DNA from 4 places in the Microbulbifer celer genome. Region 2 is predicted to be linked to each of the others. Evidence: predicted binding sites of a transcription regulator. Region 2 holds the regulator's gene; each other region holds the start of a gene.
The links. Region 2 encodes sigma-54, which starts transcription at its own class of promoters, with help from an activator protein. Its sites were predicted from a motif close to TGGCACANNNNTTGCNNT; they were not measured.
Positions count from the first base shown of each region.

Region 1: a site for sigma-54 is predicted at 2,013-2,030, ahead of LPW13_RS01255 (NarK family nitrate/nitrite MFS transporter). Genes of this name have one in related genera too.
Region 3: a site for sigma-54 is predicted at 2,005-2,022, ahead of LPW13_RS11190 (formate/nitrite transporter family protein). Genes of this name have one in related genera too.
Region 4: a site for sigma-54 is predicted at 1,328-1,345, ahead of glnL (nitrogen regulation protein NR(II)). Genes of this name have one in related genera too.

Region 1 covers NZ_CP087715.1:333,446-336,977, forward strand. The annotation lists gene LPW13_RS01250 (NarK family nitrate/nitrite MFS transporter) at 1-226, opposite strand, end outside; gene LPW13_RS01255 (NarK family nitrate/nitrite MFS transporter) at 313-1,806, opposite strand; gene LPW13_RS01260 (CmpA/NrtA family ABC transporter substrate-binding protein) at 2,164-3,312, opposite strand; gene LPW13_RS01265 (ANTAR domain-containing response regulator) at 3,330-3,532, opposite strand, start outside.
Region 2 covers NZ_CP087715.1:694,085-697,616, forward strand. The annotation lists gene ptsN (PTS IIA-like nitrogen regulatory protein PtsN) at 83-544, opposite strand; gene hpf (ribosome hibernation-promoting factor, HPF/YfiA family) at 565-855, opposite strand; gene LPW13_RS02680 (RNA polymerase factor sigma-54) at 1,026-2,516, opposite strand; gene lptB (LPS export ABC transporter ATP-binding protein) at 2,727-3,452, opposite strand.
Region 3 covers NZ_CP087715.1:2,661,479-2,665,010, reverse strand. The annotation lists gene LPW13_RS11195 (bifunctional protein-serine/threonine kinase/phosphatase) at 1-763, opposite strand, end outside; gene LPW13_RS11190 (formate/nitrite transporter family protein) at 981-1,835, opposite strand; gene LPW13_RS11185 (nitrate regulatory protein) at 2,261-3,532, shown strand, end outside.
Region 4 covers NZ_CP087715.1:4,007,267-4,010,798, reverse strand. The annotation lists gene glnG (nitrogen regulation protein NR(I)) at 1-135, opposite strand, end outside; gene glnL (nitrogen regulation protein NR(II)) at 216-1,286, opposite strand; gene LPW13_RS16735 (DUF4124 domain-containing protein) at 1,535-2,218, opposite strand; gene glnA (glutamate--ammonia ligase) at 2,419-3,532, opposite strand, start outside.

The sequences.
Region 1 (3,532 bases), 360 kb from region 2:
CCGTCAGCATACCGATGATGACCCGTGCCGGAATAGTGAGCGCCACGTTCAGGATCAGCAGGGTTTTCACCTGATCCTTGGTCAGCGATAGGCTGTCGGCAATAGCCACCAGCAACGGTGCATGGTTGAACCAGGCAAAAAAAGTAATAAAGAAAGCGATCCAGGTCAGGTGCAGCACCCGGATTTTTCCCTTGAAGGAAAACAGATTTAAGGAGTCACTGGACATCGTTCTATCCCGTTAGTGTATGAACTTTCATGTCTCCTCCATATCTTCTGAACAATGGACCACACACCTGAGCCAGGCGAAGTCAATCAGGCCACATCAATCAGGGAAACACTGCCGTCTGGCATGACTTCAGCCATGTGCCCTTCGGGCTCTTCCAGCAGCAGGAGAATGACAAAACTGAATACCGCGGTACCGGCGATCACCAGGAAGAACGTCTGGTAAGAAACCAGCGACAGCACCGTCAGAAAAAACACTGCGCCCACATTGCCGTAGGCACCGGTCATGCCCGCCACCTGCCCGGTCAAACGACGTTTCACCAGTGGCACCACAGCGAATACCGCACCGGCACCGGCCTGAACAAAGAAAGAGCACGCCATGGCCGCCGCTACCGCCAGGTACAGCGGCCAGCTAGCGCCGATCTGGCTCATCAGCAGGTAACCACAGGCCAGGCCCGCCACCAGGATCATCAGTACCGGCTTGCGACCGTACTTGTCACTCAGCAGGCCACCGGTGGGGCGGGAAACCAGGTTCATGAAGGAGTAGGCGGAGGCGACCAGACCAGCCTTCACCGGATCGAGGGTAAAGGTCTCGAAGAAGAACAGCGGCAACATGGAGATTACCGCCAGTTCGGAGCCGAAGGTGGCGAAGTACAGCACGTTGAGAATCGCCACCTGCTTGAACTTGTAGCGGTGGATCGGCGCCGGCGGGCTGCTGAATACTTCGCGATTGATGCTCCAGGTTTTTTTCAGCTCCAGCAGATACAGCCCGGTCAACGCGGAGTAAATAGCCCAGGTCCAGAACTCGCTCAACAGGCCAACGCCGGCGGGGGAGAGCTTCCACGCCAGCAGCGCCAGGGCGCCGTACATGGGCAGTTTCATCAGCAGCAGTAAAAAGAAATCCCCGGCACTGGTCACTTCCATCGCGCCGATCTTTTTCGGCTTGAAATAGGTAGCCCCCTTGGGGGTATCGGTCACGCTGTTGTAGTAGATCACGCTGTAAATCAGTGCGATCACGCCGGTGACGCCAATGGCGTAGCGCCAGCCGTCTTCTCCGCCAAACAGCAGCGCAATGGCGGGCAGGCAGATGGCGCCGACGGCGGAGCCGAAGTTGCCCCAGCCACCGTATACGCCCTCCGCAGTGCCCAAGTGGCGCGCGGGAAACCATTCGGAAACCATGCGGATGCCGATCACAAAGCCGGCGCCGATAAAGCCCATCAGGAAGCGCGCGATCGCCGCCTGAACAAAGTTGTCGGCCAGCGCAAACACGAAGCAGGGGAGGCTGCCCACCGCGAGCAGCACAGAAAATGTCAGGCGCGGACCGTATTTGTCGGTCAGCATGCCGATGATCATGCGCGCGGGAATGGTCAGCGCCACATTCAGGATTAACAGGGTCTTCACCTGATCCGGTGTCAGGGAGAGACTCTCGGCGATCGCCATCATCAGTGGGGCGTGACTGAACCAGGTAAAAAAGCACAGGAAAAATGCCAGCCACGTCAGGTGCAGTACTTTTACGTTGCCGCGGAAAGACAACAGGTTGAGCGATTCGGTGTGATTCCCACCGGTGTTTGATCGAGTGGACATGCTTCTCTCACCATCGGTCTACATCAATTGAGCGTTTTGCGGGCATAAAAAAAGTCCACGGGTACAGCGGTGCTGTAGCCGGTGGACTTCATTGCCCGTGGTGAAGCGTTGCCTGACGGCTATCCGTCTTGCTTCACTTATTGTTGTGTTTGAGGTGCCGTCTGAATCTGGAACGGAGCGGATCAGCGGCGACCTTCATTGCAAGATATTCAATATCTGTGCCATTGCTGTGCGACTCGCTCTGTGCGGTGCGCGGCGGCGGCTTGTGGTAGGGCAGGGAGAATACGTGGGGCGCAAGCATAAAGTGCCACGCCCCGTTTTGGGGTTATGACTGCACTTTTGCTGGGCGCCCTGCCATCAAACGGTGCGCGTGTTATGTGAGTTCAGGTTGCGTAGGAAATCCAGCGTCTGCTGATACAGGTCAGCGCGGAATACTTGTGCTTCCTCTTCATTTATGGAGGCAATTTCGTTGCATAGTGAAAGCAATTCTCGCGCTTTCTTTTCCGTTGGGCGGCCATGATCGCTCTGGAAATTGGAAAACAGGTGCCAGCCTGGGTTGGTGGTGGGAGGGGAGCCGGGACGGATGCTGAGCCTGTCATCCAATGAAGGGGTCAGCGTCTCCCGGGGCAGGTTCAGGTAATTTTCACGGCCCAGCAAGCCCACGGCATCCCGGCGTTGGGCGCCATCATTGAGCCAGCTGCAGGCTTCCAGCAGCGCCGCGCGCAGTGCCAGGTGGGTGGCCGGATTCTGTTCGTGCCAGCTGGCGGTGACCGCGAGTACTTTCTCTGGCATCGCGGGCATCAGGCGGTTACAGGGGGTAGCGATCACACCGATACCTTTCTGTACCGCAAGGGTGTTCCAGGGCTCGCCGACGCAATAGCCATCGATATCACCTCGGCGCAGGTGATCCACCATCTGCTCCGGCGGCAGTACCAGCAGCTGGACGTCGGTATCGGGGCTGATGCCGGCACTGGCAAGCCAGTGGCGCAACTGCAGGGTGTGGCTGGCAAAGGGATACACGCTGGCGAATTTCAGTGACGGTTTGCCTTTTCGATGCTCGATATGTGTTTTCAGTGCGGTGCCCAGTAGATCGCCATTGGTGGAGCCTCTGGGGACGTTCAGCTGTTGTACCAGTTTTTCCGACAGGGTAATGGCGTTGCCGTTGCAGCTCAGGATCAGTCCGGTCAGCAGGGCCTCCTCACAGTGCGGCAGAGTCTGCTTCACGGTCAGCGGCATCGGTGCCAGCATGGCCGCGGCGTCGGCGGCGCCACCGATCAATTTATCGCGCAGGGTGGCCCAGGATGTTTCCCGCTGCAGTTCCACATTGAGTCCGTATCGCTTGAAGTAGCCCAGTTCGCGGGCCACGATCAAGGGCGCGCTGTCGGTCAGGCGGAGATAGAGCAGCTTCAGGTTACGCTTTTCTGCTTGCAGGCTTGTCACGATCGAATACTCACTGTTGTTCTGTTCTGCCACTGCGTCTTCCGGTGAGCGGGGCGCGGGCTTCAATGGTCTGTTCCGCGATTTCAGCGCACCGGTGACTGCAGATGCTCCACCACCTGCTCTGCCACCTGCTGCATGGTGGAATTACTGTTCATTGCCAGGGTGCGCAGGGTCTGGTGGGCGGACTGTTCGGAGATGTTCTTGCGGGCCATCAACAGCCCTTTGGCACGCTCGATGATCTTGCGCTCGTCCAGCTGCTTCTGGGTACGCGCCAGAGACAGGCGCA
Region 2 (3,532 bases):
TCCTTGCTGGTTGTGGGGATTACTGGTGTTTTGCCCACCCAGTGCCCGGTTGCCCGGGCGTTGTCAATGAAGATTCTGCTAATTATGCCGCGGCGGCGCTGTTGATGGCCAGTGCATAGAGTGCATCGCTGGAATCCGCCTCACGCAGCTTTTCGCGCACGCGACTGTCACTGAACAGGGCGGCGATCTCTGCCAGGGTATCCAGGTGTTCCTGTTCGGAATCTTCTGGTACCAGCAAGGCAAACAGCAGGTCTACCGGCTGGCGGTCGATGGCATCAAAATCAACCGCCGGGGATGTGGTGCACAGCACCCCGATCGGCTTTTCGCAGCCCGGCAGACGGCAGTGGGGAATGGCCACGCCGTCACCGATGCCCGTGGAGCCCAGGCGCTCTCGGGCCACGAGCTGGTTGAATACGGTATCGGAGTCCAGTTCCGGGTATTGCTCTGAAATCGCCTGGGCGATATTGAGGAGCAGCTTTTTTTTGCTGCTCCCCGCCAAATGGCACAGGCTCAGGCGGGGAGAGAGTAATGCTTCCAATGTCATAACTTAGCGGTTACTGGTATCTAACGGTGACTGCGTAACTTTTCTTTGTGTCTGAGAAGCTGTCGGTCCAGTTTATCGGTGAGGCCATCGATCGCAGCGTACATGTCTTCTGACTCCGAGTCTGCAAACACATCCTTGCCGTTCACGTGTACACGGGCCTCGGCTTTCTGGATAAGTTTCTCAACAGACAGAATCACCTCGGTATTGGTGATCAGATCGTGGTGGCGGGAGAGTTTGTCCAGTTTGTTCAGGCAGTAATCGCGAATGGCCGGTGTGACTTCCACATGGTGGCCACTGATATTGATCTGCATGGATTTCTCCTCTTCGGGTACAACACAAACGGCGGCACCCCCTGTCAGGGCGGCAACCCTACTAGGAAGTTCGCCAGAATGGAAGGATACACTCGCCCAGTGGTCATTGGTCGTGCAGATTGGCGCGCTAAGAACCGATTTGGGGGAGAGAGTCACTCTCAGGGTAGTCGCTAAACCAGCCGTTTTCTGTCGCTGGAGGAAGGAATGCCCATGGACTCCCGATACTTGGCCACGGTGCGGCGAGCGACCTTGATGCCCTGGGTGTCCAGCTCCTGGGTGATCTTGTTGTCCGACAGGGGTTTGCGCGGCGGTTCGGCATCGATGAGCTTGCGGATCAGTGCGCGAATGGCGGTGGAGGAGGCGTCCTCGCCGGAGTCGGTACTTACGTGGCTGGAAAAGAAGTACTTGAGCTCAAACACCCCCCGGGGAGTGAGCATGTACTTCTGGGTGGTGACCCGGGAAATGGTGGATTCGTGCATGCCGATGGTTTCTGCCACATTGGCCAGCACCATGGGTTTCATTGCTTCCGGTCCCTGTTCAAAAAAGCCCTGTTGTTTTTCTACAATGCAGCTGGCCACTTTGAGCAGGGTCTCGTGGCGGCTCTGCAGGCTTTTCAGAAACCAGCGCGCCTCCTGCAGATTGTCACGCAGGTAATTGTTCTCGCTGGAGTTGTCAGCGCGTTTGATCAGCGCAGCATAGGTGTCATTGATACGCAGCTTGGGGGTGGTTTCAGGGTTCAGTTCCACTACCCAGCGCTGCTGTTTACGGCTGACGATTACGTCCGGCACCACGTAATGTGGCTCCTCGCCACCAAAGGCCTCACCGGGATAAGGGGTCAGGGTCTGGATCAGGCGCATGACCTCGCCCAGTTGCGCTTCGCTCAGGCGGGTACGCCGGCTCAGCTGGCGGAAGTCGCGCTTGCCCAGCAGATCCAGGTATTGCTCCACTACGATCAACGCCTGGGGCAACCAGGGGGTGTGATCCGGCAGTTGTTGCAGCTGTAATAACAGGCTTTCGCGCAGGTCGCGGGCGCCACAGCCGACCGGTTCGAATTGCTGAATGGTTTTCAGGACCGCGAGAACTTCATCCTCGTCCACCTGTTGGGCGGCGGCCAGTTCTTCGGTCGGGATCTCCAGAAAGCCGCTGGTTGAGATGGCGTCGATCAGCAACTCACCGATCTGTTTGTCGGCATCGGACAGTGCGGTGAGGTTCAGTTGCCATTGGAGGTGGTCCCGCAGGCTCTCCGAGACCGCATTGCGCTGGTCCAGTGACAGTTCGTCGCCTTCACCGGTGTAGCTGGAACTGCTGGTGTAGATGTCGTCCCAGTGGGTGTCCACCGGCAGGTCATCGGGAATTTCGCTGCTCCAGTCGCCGTCGGCACCATCGGTACCATTGGCGCTATCGGCAGTGGATTCGCTGCGTTCGCCGGCGCTGTCCTGTCCGTTGTTCTGGGGTTCGGCCTGCTGCTGGTTCTGTTGCTGGGGTTCGGCTTCACTGCCGTGATCATCCTGTTCGGATTCCAGGAGCGGATTGCTGTCGAGCGCGGACTGGATCTCCTGTTGTAGATCCAGCGTCGACAGCTGCAGCAGGCGAATGGCCTGTTGCAGCTGGGGCGTCATGGTCAGCTGGGTGCCGAGTTTTAACTGGAGTGACTGCTTCATAGGGTTGTATTCGCAGAAAATGCTGGCAAAAGGCGATTTCGCCGAACAGTGGGCGGCGTATTACTCGATTTCTGCAGACTACCCCGGAGAAAAACGGAACACAAGCAAAAAGTGTGCCGAAAATATCAGCAGTGCTGGTAGGAAAAAGTGATTAGTGTGATGAGCGTCAACCTGACTGGCAAAGTTGAGGATGACTGATGCGAAAGTCGCTCAAATTGTGAACTCGTGTCCCAGGTAGACATCGCGTACCTGCTTGTTGGCCAGTACATCGGCGGGGGCGCCGGAGGCGATGATGTGACCCTCGCTGACGATATAGGCGGTTTCGCAGATATCCAGGGTTTCGCGCACGTTGTGATCGGTGATCAGAACGCCGATACCCCGGTCTCGCAAGTGTCGGATGATCTGCTTGATATCTCCCACCGAGATGGGGTCGACCCCGGCGAAGGGTTCGTCCAGCAGTACAAACGCGGGGTTGGTGGCCAGTGCGCGTGCGATTTCCACCCGGCGGCGCTCACCACCGGAGAGGGCCATACCCAGGCTTGCCCGGATATGGGTAATGGTGAACTCCTTCAGTAGGGCTTCCAGCTGTTCCTGCCGCTGGCTGCGGTTCAGGTCCTTGCGGGTTTCCAGGATGGCCAGAATATTGTCCTGTACGGACAGGCGGCGGAAAACCGAGGCTTCCTGGGGCAGGTAGCCGATACCCTTGCGTGCGCGTCCGTGCATGGACAGGCTGGTAATGTCTTCGCCGTCAATCAGAACCTGTCCGGCGTCGGCCTGGACCAGCCCGGCAATCATGTAGAAGCAGGTGGTTTTGCCGGCGCCATTCGGTCCCAGAAGACCAACGACCTGACCGCTGGTGACGCTGACGGACACGTCCTGTACGACTTTGCGCTTCTTGTACTGTTTGGCGAGATGTAACGCTCTCAGCGTTGGCATAATATTTTCCGCAATTCCCGGGGCTGCTATCGCCGCGGTTAAATCATGACTGATGGAGTGGCTCTGTACCAGTGGCGCCG
Region 3 (3,532 bases), 2.0 Mb from region 2:
CCACCTGTTGTTGCATTATGTGATCGACGCTTTCCGGCAGCCCGTCGATGCGGATCAGTTGCGCGGTGAGATTGTCTGCGCTGCCCGCAGCAAGCGCCGCTTGTGCGAGTTGCTGCGCGGCTTGATCCAGGTCGTTTGTCGGCAACGAGAGCAACTCGATAATCGTCTGTTGGCGCAGGGGCTCGTGAATGCCGTCGGTAGTGAGTAAAAACAGGTCGCCGGGCTCTGTGGCAAGCACGCGATAGTCCACTTCCAGTTCAGTTTCTGCGCCCAGCGCACGGCTCAAGTAACTATTCTGCTCTCCCATCCACTGCCGATGATCGTGGGTCAGCTGTTCCAGGCTGCCATCGCGCAGGCGGTAAATACGGGAATCACCAATATGGAATAAATGCGCCTCCCGGCCGCGCAGGACCAGTGCACTGAAGGTACACACGTAGCCCTTGTCTTTATCCAAACGGTAGGGGCTGTGCCGGGTTTGTGCCTGCAACCAGGCGTTGGTAGCGCGTAGGACCTGTTGTGCTGAGTGGCGCACGCTCCAGGCATCGGAGGTGCAGTAATAATCTTCGAGGAAACTTTTGACCGCGGTTTCGCTGGCAATCTGGCTCACACTGCTGGAACTGATGCCGTCGGCAACCGTGAACACGGCGCCTTTGATTTTCAGTTGTGATGCATTGGGGATGCAGGCCCCGAAACAGTCCTGATTTTCCGGCTTTTTTCCGGCGTCGGAATATTGGCCGAGTTTGAGGGTAAGGGATGTCTTCATAGCTAGAAGTGCGCCCCGAAAAAGGTGTTATTGATAATTGAGTTTCGGGCGCAGGTATAGTAACCGGGGACAGCTTTGTGAGACCTTCTAAAACAGGGATGTTTTAGAAGAGCCCCCATGGATGGGTTCACGGCGTGTCTCACAAAGCTGTCCCCGGTCACTATACCGCCACTGAGCTAGGCGTAGGCAGGGCGGCAATTATCTACTGATACCGAATTCAGGCTAGCGCCTCTTTACCCGCCGGCTTGGTGCCGCCACCAGCCGCGAGCTGACGCTTGGGTGCGGTTTTGTAGTGAGTGCTGTACAGGGTCAGACCGGTAAACGCCAGGCCGCCCACCAGGTTCCCCAGAGCCGTGGGAATCTCATTCCAGATAAAGTAATCCATCACGGAGAAGTCACCGCCCATGATGATCGCGCTCGGGAACAGGAACATGTTCACCACAGAGTGCTCAAAGCCCATAAAGAAGAACAGCATGATCGGCATCCACATCGCCAGCACCTTGCCGCTCACATGGGTGGAAATCATCGCACCCACCACACCCATGGAAACCATCCAGTTGCACAGCATGCCGCGAATGAAAATACTGAACCAGCCGGCAGCACCGTATTCTGCATAACCCAGTGTGCGGGCTTCACCGATGGTAGAAATTTTCGCGCCCACTTCACCGGGATCAATGTTGAATCCCATGGTGAAAATAAAGGCCATCATTACCGCCACGGTCAACGCACCGGCAAAGTTCCCCAGAAATACCAGACCCCAGTTGCGGAGTACGCCCTGTACGGTCACTCCGGGTCGTTTATCCAGCAGGGCCAGTGGTGTCAGTACAAAAACGCCGGTCAGCAAGTCAAAGCCCATCAGGTACAGCATACAGAAACCGACGGGAAACAGGATGGAGCCTATCAGGTGCGAGCCGGTGGCAACGCCAACCGTGACCGCAAACACGGCTGCAAGCGCGAGAATGGCTCCGGCCATAAAGGCGCGCACCAGCGTATCGCGGGTAGACATATAGATTTTGGATTCGCCCGCATCGACCATTTTGGTCACGAACTCCGAAGGTACTAAATAGGCCATGGGATCACCTTTTTTCGCGCATAAAAAAGCGCCCACACCAATCCTCGTCTTTGACAAGAATCAGTGATGGACGCCGTTATCCAATAAGTCCGAATTGTTACTGGCCCGCAGGCCGCGAGAGCCAAGCAGGGCTCTCCAAGATCACAGTCATAAAACCGTCGTCAGAGATATTGCAATCTCGATGCCAACACGGATTCTCGGCGCTGTGGCGTGCAACTTAGCGTCTGGCGATGGTTTCAACGCGAGCCCGGGCACTTGTTGACTTCTTGTGGTGCGGAGGAGGCGGTGTGCTCTGTTGTGGTGCGCTCCGTGCAGTCTGTCTGGGATTCGCCCCGACTGGTGAGAATGGAATACAAATTGCTGCAGGTTTTCTGTAGACGGGTAAAGAACGTAGCGAACGATCACTTCGCCGGAGGGCCTTGAAGATGGAGCGTCACACTGACCGCACCCGTGGGGTAGCCCCTGTAGCCAACACCCCGGGCGCAGAAAAGTTTTTACTAGCCGCCAAGCGTGCAGAAATCTGCTCACTGCGACAATTGGCGGAAAGCTGTGAATTGGTAACGGCAGTGAGTGATCTGGTACACCAGCTACAGCGTGAGCGGGGCATGAGTAATATCTTCCTTGCCTCTGGTGGTGCACGCTTCCGGGGACAGTGGCAGGAACAGATGGACCTTGTGCGCCGCAGCAGCGAACGCTTGCAGCGGCAGTTGTACCTGCGTTACCTGAAACAAGAGGGCGCTGCGGGGATGCGCCTGCTCAACAGCATCGCCTATTCCCTGCAGGGGCTGGATGACCTGGACGGGCTGCGGGTGCAGGTTGAACAGTTGGCGATTGCGCCGCTGGACTCGACCCGAGCCTTCTGTCGCCTGATTGGCGGGCTGCTGTCGATCGTGTTCGAGGCCGCAGATGTGGCGGATGACCCGGCCGTTACCCGGATGCTGGTAGCCATGTTCAACTTCATGCAGGCCAAAGAATATGCCGGGCAGGAGCGGGCCTGGGGCGCTATCGGCTTTGCCCGCAGTCGCTTCGACAGCGTACTGCACGATCGGCTCTCTCATCTGCAGGAAGCCCAGCACCGGAGTGTCGAGGTCTTTATCGAGTTTGCCGAGGCGTCCGATCAGGCGCGCTGGCAGGGGATTGAAAACAGCCCGCCCGCGCAGGATCTGAACCGGTTGCGACGGGTGATCCGCGGCCTCGCCGACGGTGAGCCGATTGCCGCGGAATTGAGTGAAGTCTGGTATGAGCTGGCTACCCAACGCATCGATTGTATGCACAGCCTGGAGGATCACCTGGCGGGCAGGTTGTTGGATATCAGTCGTCAGCGCGTTGCGGAAGCAGAGTCTGAACTGGAAGACCACCATGCGCGCATCCATGCCCTGAAAGCCATTGTCTGCCCGAACACTTCACCGCTTACCATGTTGTCTGACCCGGAGGTGCCGGGGCTATACGGTGCCGGGGAAGGTGCCGCGAAGGAAGCGGCCGCGGAATGCGTACCGCCTGCTCAGGGGCTGACACCGAACCTCGCCCGTTCCATCTACGACCTGATCCGCGGCCAGGCGCATCGTATCAAGCAGATGGGGGACGAGCTGAACGATGCCCGTCGAGCGCTGACAGAACGCAAGCAGGTGGAGCGGGCAAAAGGCGTGTTGATGCGGAACCTGGGGCTCAGCGAAGCGGCGGCCTATCGCAAAATGCAG
Region 4 (3,532 bases), 1.0 Mb from region 2:
TTCACTGTAAAAATCGTCCAGCGCGCGATCACCATTTTCGTAGCAGGTGGTCTCTATCCCTTCCCGGGACAGCGCGCGCTCCAACACCCAGCGAATTGAACGGTCGTCATCAATAATCCAAACGCGATTGTTCATAGTAATTTTCCGGCCTGCGTCATTGGTTTTTTATGCGGGCTTTGGCTTTTGGCCTGCCCACTGCGCTTACGGTTTCTGGTTCAGGTAATAAGCGGCAAATAAATCTGAAACTCTGTTTTTCCCGGTTCACTTTCACACTTGATCAACCCGCGGTGCTGGTTGATGACATGCTGGGAGATGGACAGCCCCAGCCCCGATCCCTCTGCACGCCCGGAAATCATCGGATAAAAGATACGTTCGCGAATGTCTTCCGGAATACCCGGGCCGTTGTCGACAATGTCGATCCGGCACACCAGCGGGCAGTTGCGACGACCGATGGTGAACTGTCGCTGTACCCGGGTGCGGATCGTCATCTGCCCCTGTTCCAGGCCGATACTCTCGACAATCGCTTCCATGGCGTTGCGCGCGATATTCAGTACCGCCTGGATCAGTTGATTGCTGTCCACCGGCAGATCCGGAATCGACGGATCGTAATCCCGCTGGATGGTCAGTGCGCCGTCGCACTCCGCCTCGATCAGCTGCGCCACGCGCTCGGTGATCGCGTGAATGTTATTGGGCTTCAGGTCCAGCGGTTTGCGCGGCCCCAGCATCCGGTCCACCAGATCGCGCAGTCGGTCCGCCTCTTCGATGATGATCTGGGTGTATTCCCCCAGCTCGCCACCTTCAACCTCTTTCAATTCTCTTTGCAGCAACTGTGCCGCTCCGCGAATACCACCCAGGGGATTTTTCACTTCGTGCGCCATGCCGCGCACCAGATTGCGGGTAGTCTCCTGCGCGGAGATAAGTGCATCCTCCCGCGCAATCCGCAACAGGCGGTCCATGGACTGGACCTCCAGCAGCAGCAACCCCAGCTCCGTGAGTGGCGTAACCGAGTAGTCGACGGTGCACTCTTCCAGGGTGTGCAACAGCCACAGCGCCCGTCGCACGGTGTATTTCTGCCCACTGACCAGTGCGGAACGCATGGCCTGCTGGGCGGACTGGGACTCACGCACCACTTCCTCCAGGGGCTGACCGATAGCGCGGGCATTGGAAACCGCAACCAGGTCCTCCGCGGCGGAATTCAGGTAGCAGAGCGAGAGGTTCTCGTCGAGCACCAGCACGGCGGAGGTGAGGTTATCCAGCAGTAGACGTAACTGGCGGTCGTTCAGCATTGCGGGTTCCGCTTGAGTTCTTTTGGGCGTCGCCTGATGTCAGTGCAAAAAGCAAACCAAAATGGCGCAACAATACGTGGGTCCCGAGACGATATCAGGGCACACAGGAGAACAGGCACCAGCATGGTGCACCAATATGGTGCGCAGAGCAAATTTTAACCAGCGGAAGAGATCAGAATGGGGCGCTACAGGGAGCAACGCCCGAAAGGGAAGTTTATAGGCAGGAACAGTGACGGGACCACACGAGATCAGTTACCCGGCCGTGCCCGGGGGTAACCGGGTGCCTGGGGGGCTTTTGGCGCCCGCGGTGCCTGCTGGGCGGGGAAGTCCGGCACCTGGCCGCCGGGTCGCTTGACGTGGATCTGGATGGTCTGGGACTGGGCAATCGCCTGGCCACCGGCATCCAACAGCACCGCCTGTACCGTATGGGTGCCGCGTTCCAGGGCGGAGATGTCCAGACTGCTACTGCTAGAAGTCCCCCCCCAGCGCTGTCCGTCGATCACGGCAAAAAACTCGTAGCCACCCCGGGGAACGGGATCCAAAGCCACCTGCAGCACAATAAAGCGCTGGCCCGGCGGAATGGTGGCATCGTTTGCGGGACTGACAATGGCGAAATTGATCGGCCCCTGCTCTCCACCGGAACGGCGCTCGCGCTTATCCCGGTCTCTCGGCGACAGTTTACGGGTGGGCATAGGCTGTGGCGGCGCAATGGGCTGCACATTGGTGGGGCCAATAACCACCTTCTCCGACTTCTTGTCCGGTGGCGGCGTATCACTGAACACGATCCTGCCGTCCGGGGTCACGGTCTTGTATACCACCCTGGAGGAGGACTGCTCATTGTCCTTGCCCTCACTGCTACCTTTCTCCGGCGCCTCATCGGCCATGAGGGGCGAAGCGAGTAGCAGCGCAAGCAGCGCAATCCGGATTTTCATATCGGCACTCCTGCCTGTCTTTTGGCACGGGCAACAGCGTCGGAAAGACACCGCCCGCGGCCATAGGGTCATCAAGTTAAGGCTAGTGTACCCGCAATAAAAAAACCCGCACCCCCTGTTGCCGGGGATGCGGGTTTTTGCGAACCAGAAGGCACTTCCAAGGAAACGCCTACGGCAATTTAGACAGCGCCTGCGGCGTGTTAAACAGAGTAGTACAGCTCGAACTCGACCGGGTGAGTGGTCATGTTCACACGCTCTACTTCTTCCTGCTTCAGCGCGATGTAGGCATCGATGGCGTCATCGGTGAATACACCTCCTTCGGTCAGGAAGGCGCGGTCCTGATCCAGTGCTTCCAGGGCCTGTTCCAGGCTGGAGGCAACGGTCGGGTACTCGGCCAGCTCTTCCGCCGGCAGGTCGTACAGGTCTTTGTCTGCCGCGTCGCCGGGGTGGATCTTGTTCTTAACGCCGTCGAGGCCGGCCATCAGCATGGCTGCGAACACCAGGTACGGGTTGGCAGTCGGATCCGGGAAGCGGGCTTCAACGCGCTTGCCTTTCGGGCTAGGTACGAACGGAATGCGGATGGACGCAGAGCGGTTGCGCGCGGAGTAGGCCAGGATAACCGGCGCTTCGAAGCCCGGTACCAGACGCTTATAGGAGTTGGTGGAAGCGTTCGCAAACGCGTTCAGGGCGCGCGCGTGCTTGATGATACCGCCGATGTAGAACAGGGCAGTTTCAGACAGCCCGGCGTAAGCGTCGCCAGCGAACTGGTTGGTGCCGTCTTTACTGAAAGACATGTGGATGTGCATGCCGGAACCGTTGTCGCCTACCAGCGGCTTGGGCATAAAGGTGGCGGTTTTACCGTAAGCGTGGGCAACGTTGTGCACCGCGTACTTCAGGATCTGAACTTCGTCCGCCTTCATGGTCAGGGTATTGGCGCCAACGCCGATCTCACACTGGCCGGCAGTGCCCACTTCGTGGTGGTGCACTTCGATTTCCAGGCCCATGGCTTCCATCGCGGAACACATGGCAGCGCGGATGTCGTGCAGGGAGTCGACCGGCGGAACCGGGAAGTAGCCGCCTTTTACACCCGGACGGTGGCCCATGTTGCCTTCCGCGAAGGAGGCACCAGAGGACCAGGCCGCTTCTTCGGAATTGATTTTGTAGAAGGCACCGCCCATTTCGGCGCCCCAGGTAATGTCGTCGAATACGAAGAACTCGGGCTCCGGGCCGAACAGCGCGGTGTCACCGTAGCCGGTGGACTTCAGGTATTCCTCGGCGCGCAGCGCGATGGAACGCGGGTCGCGCTCATAGCCC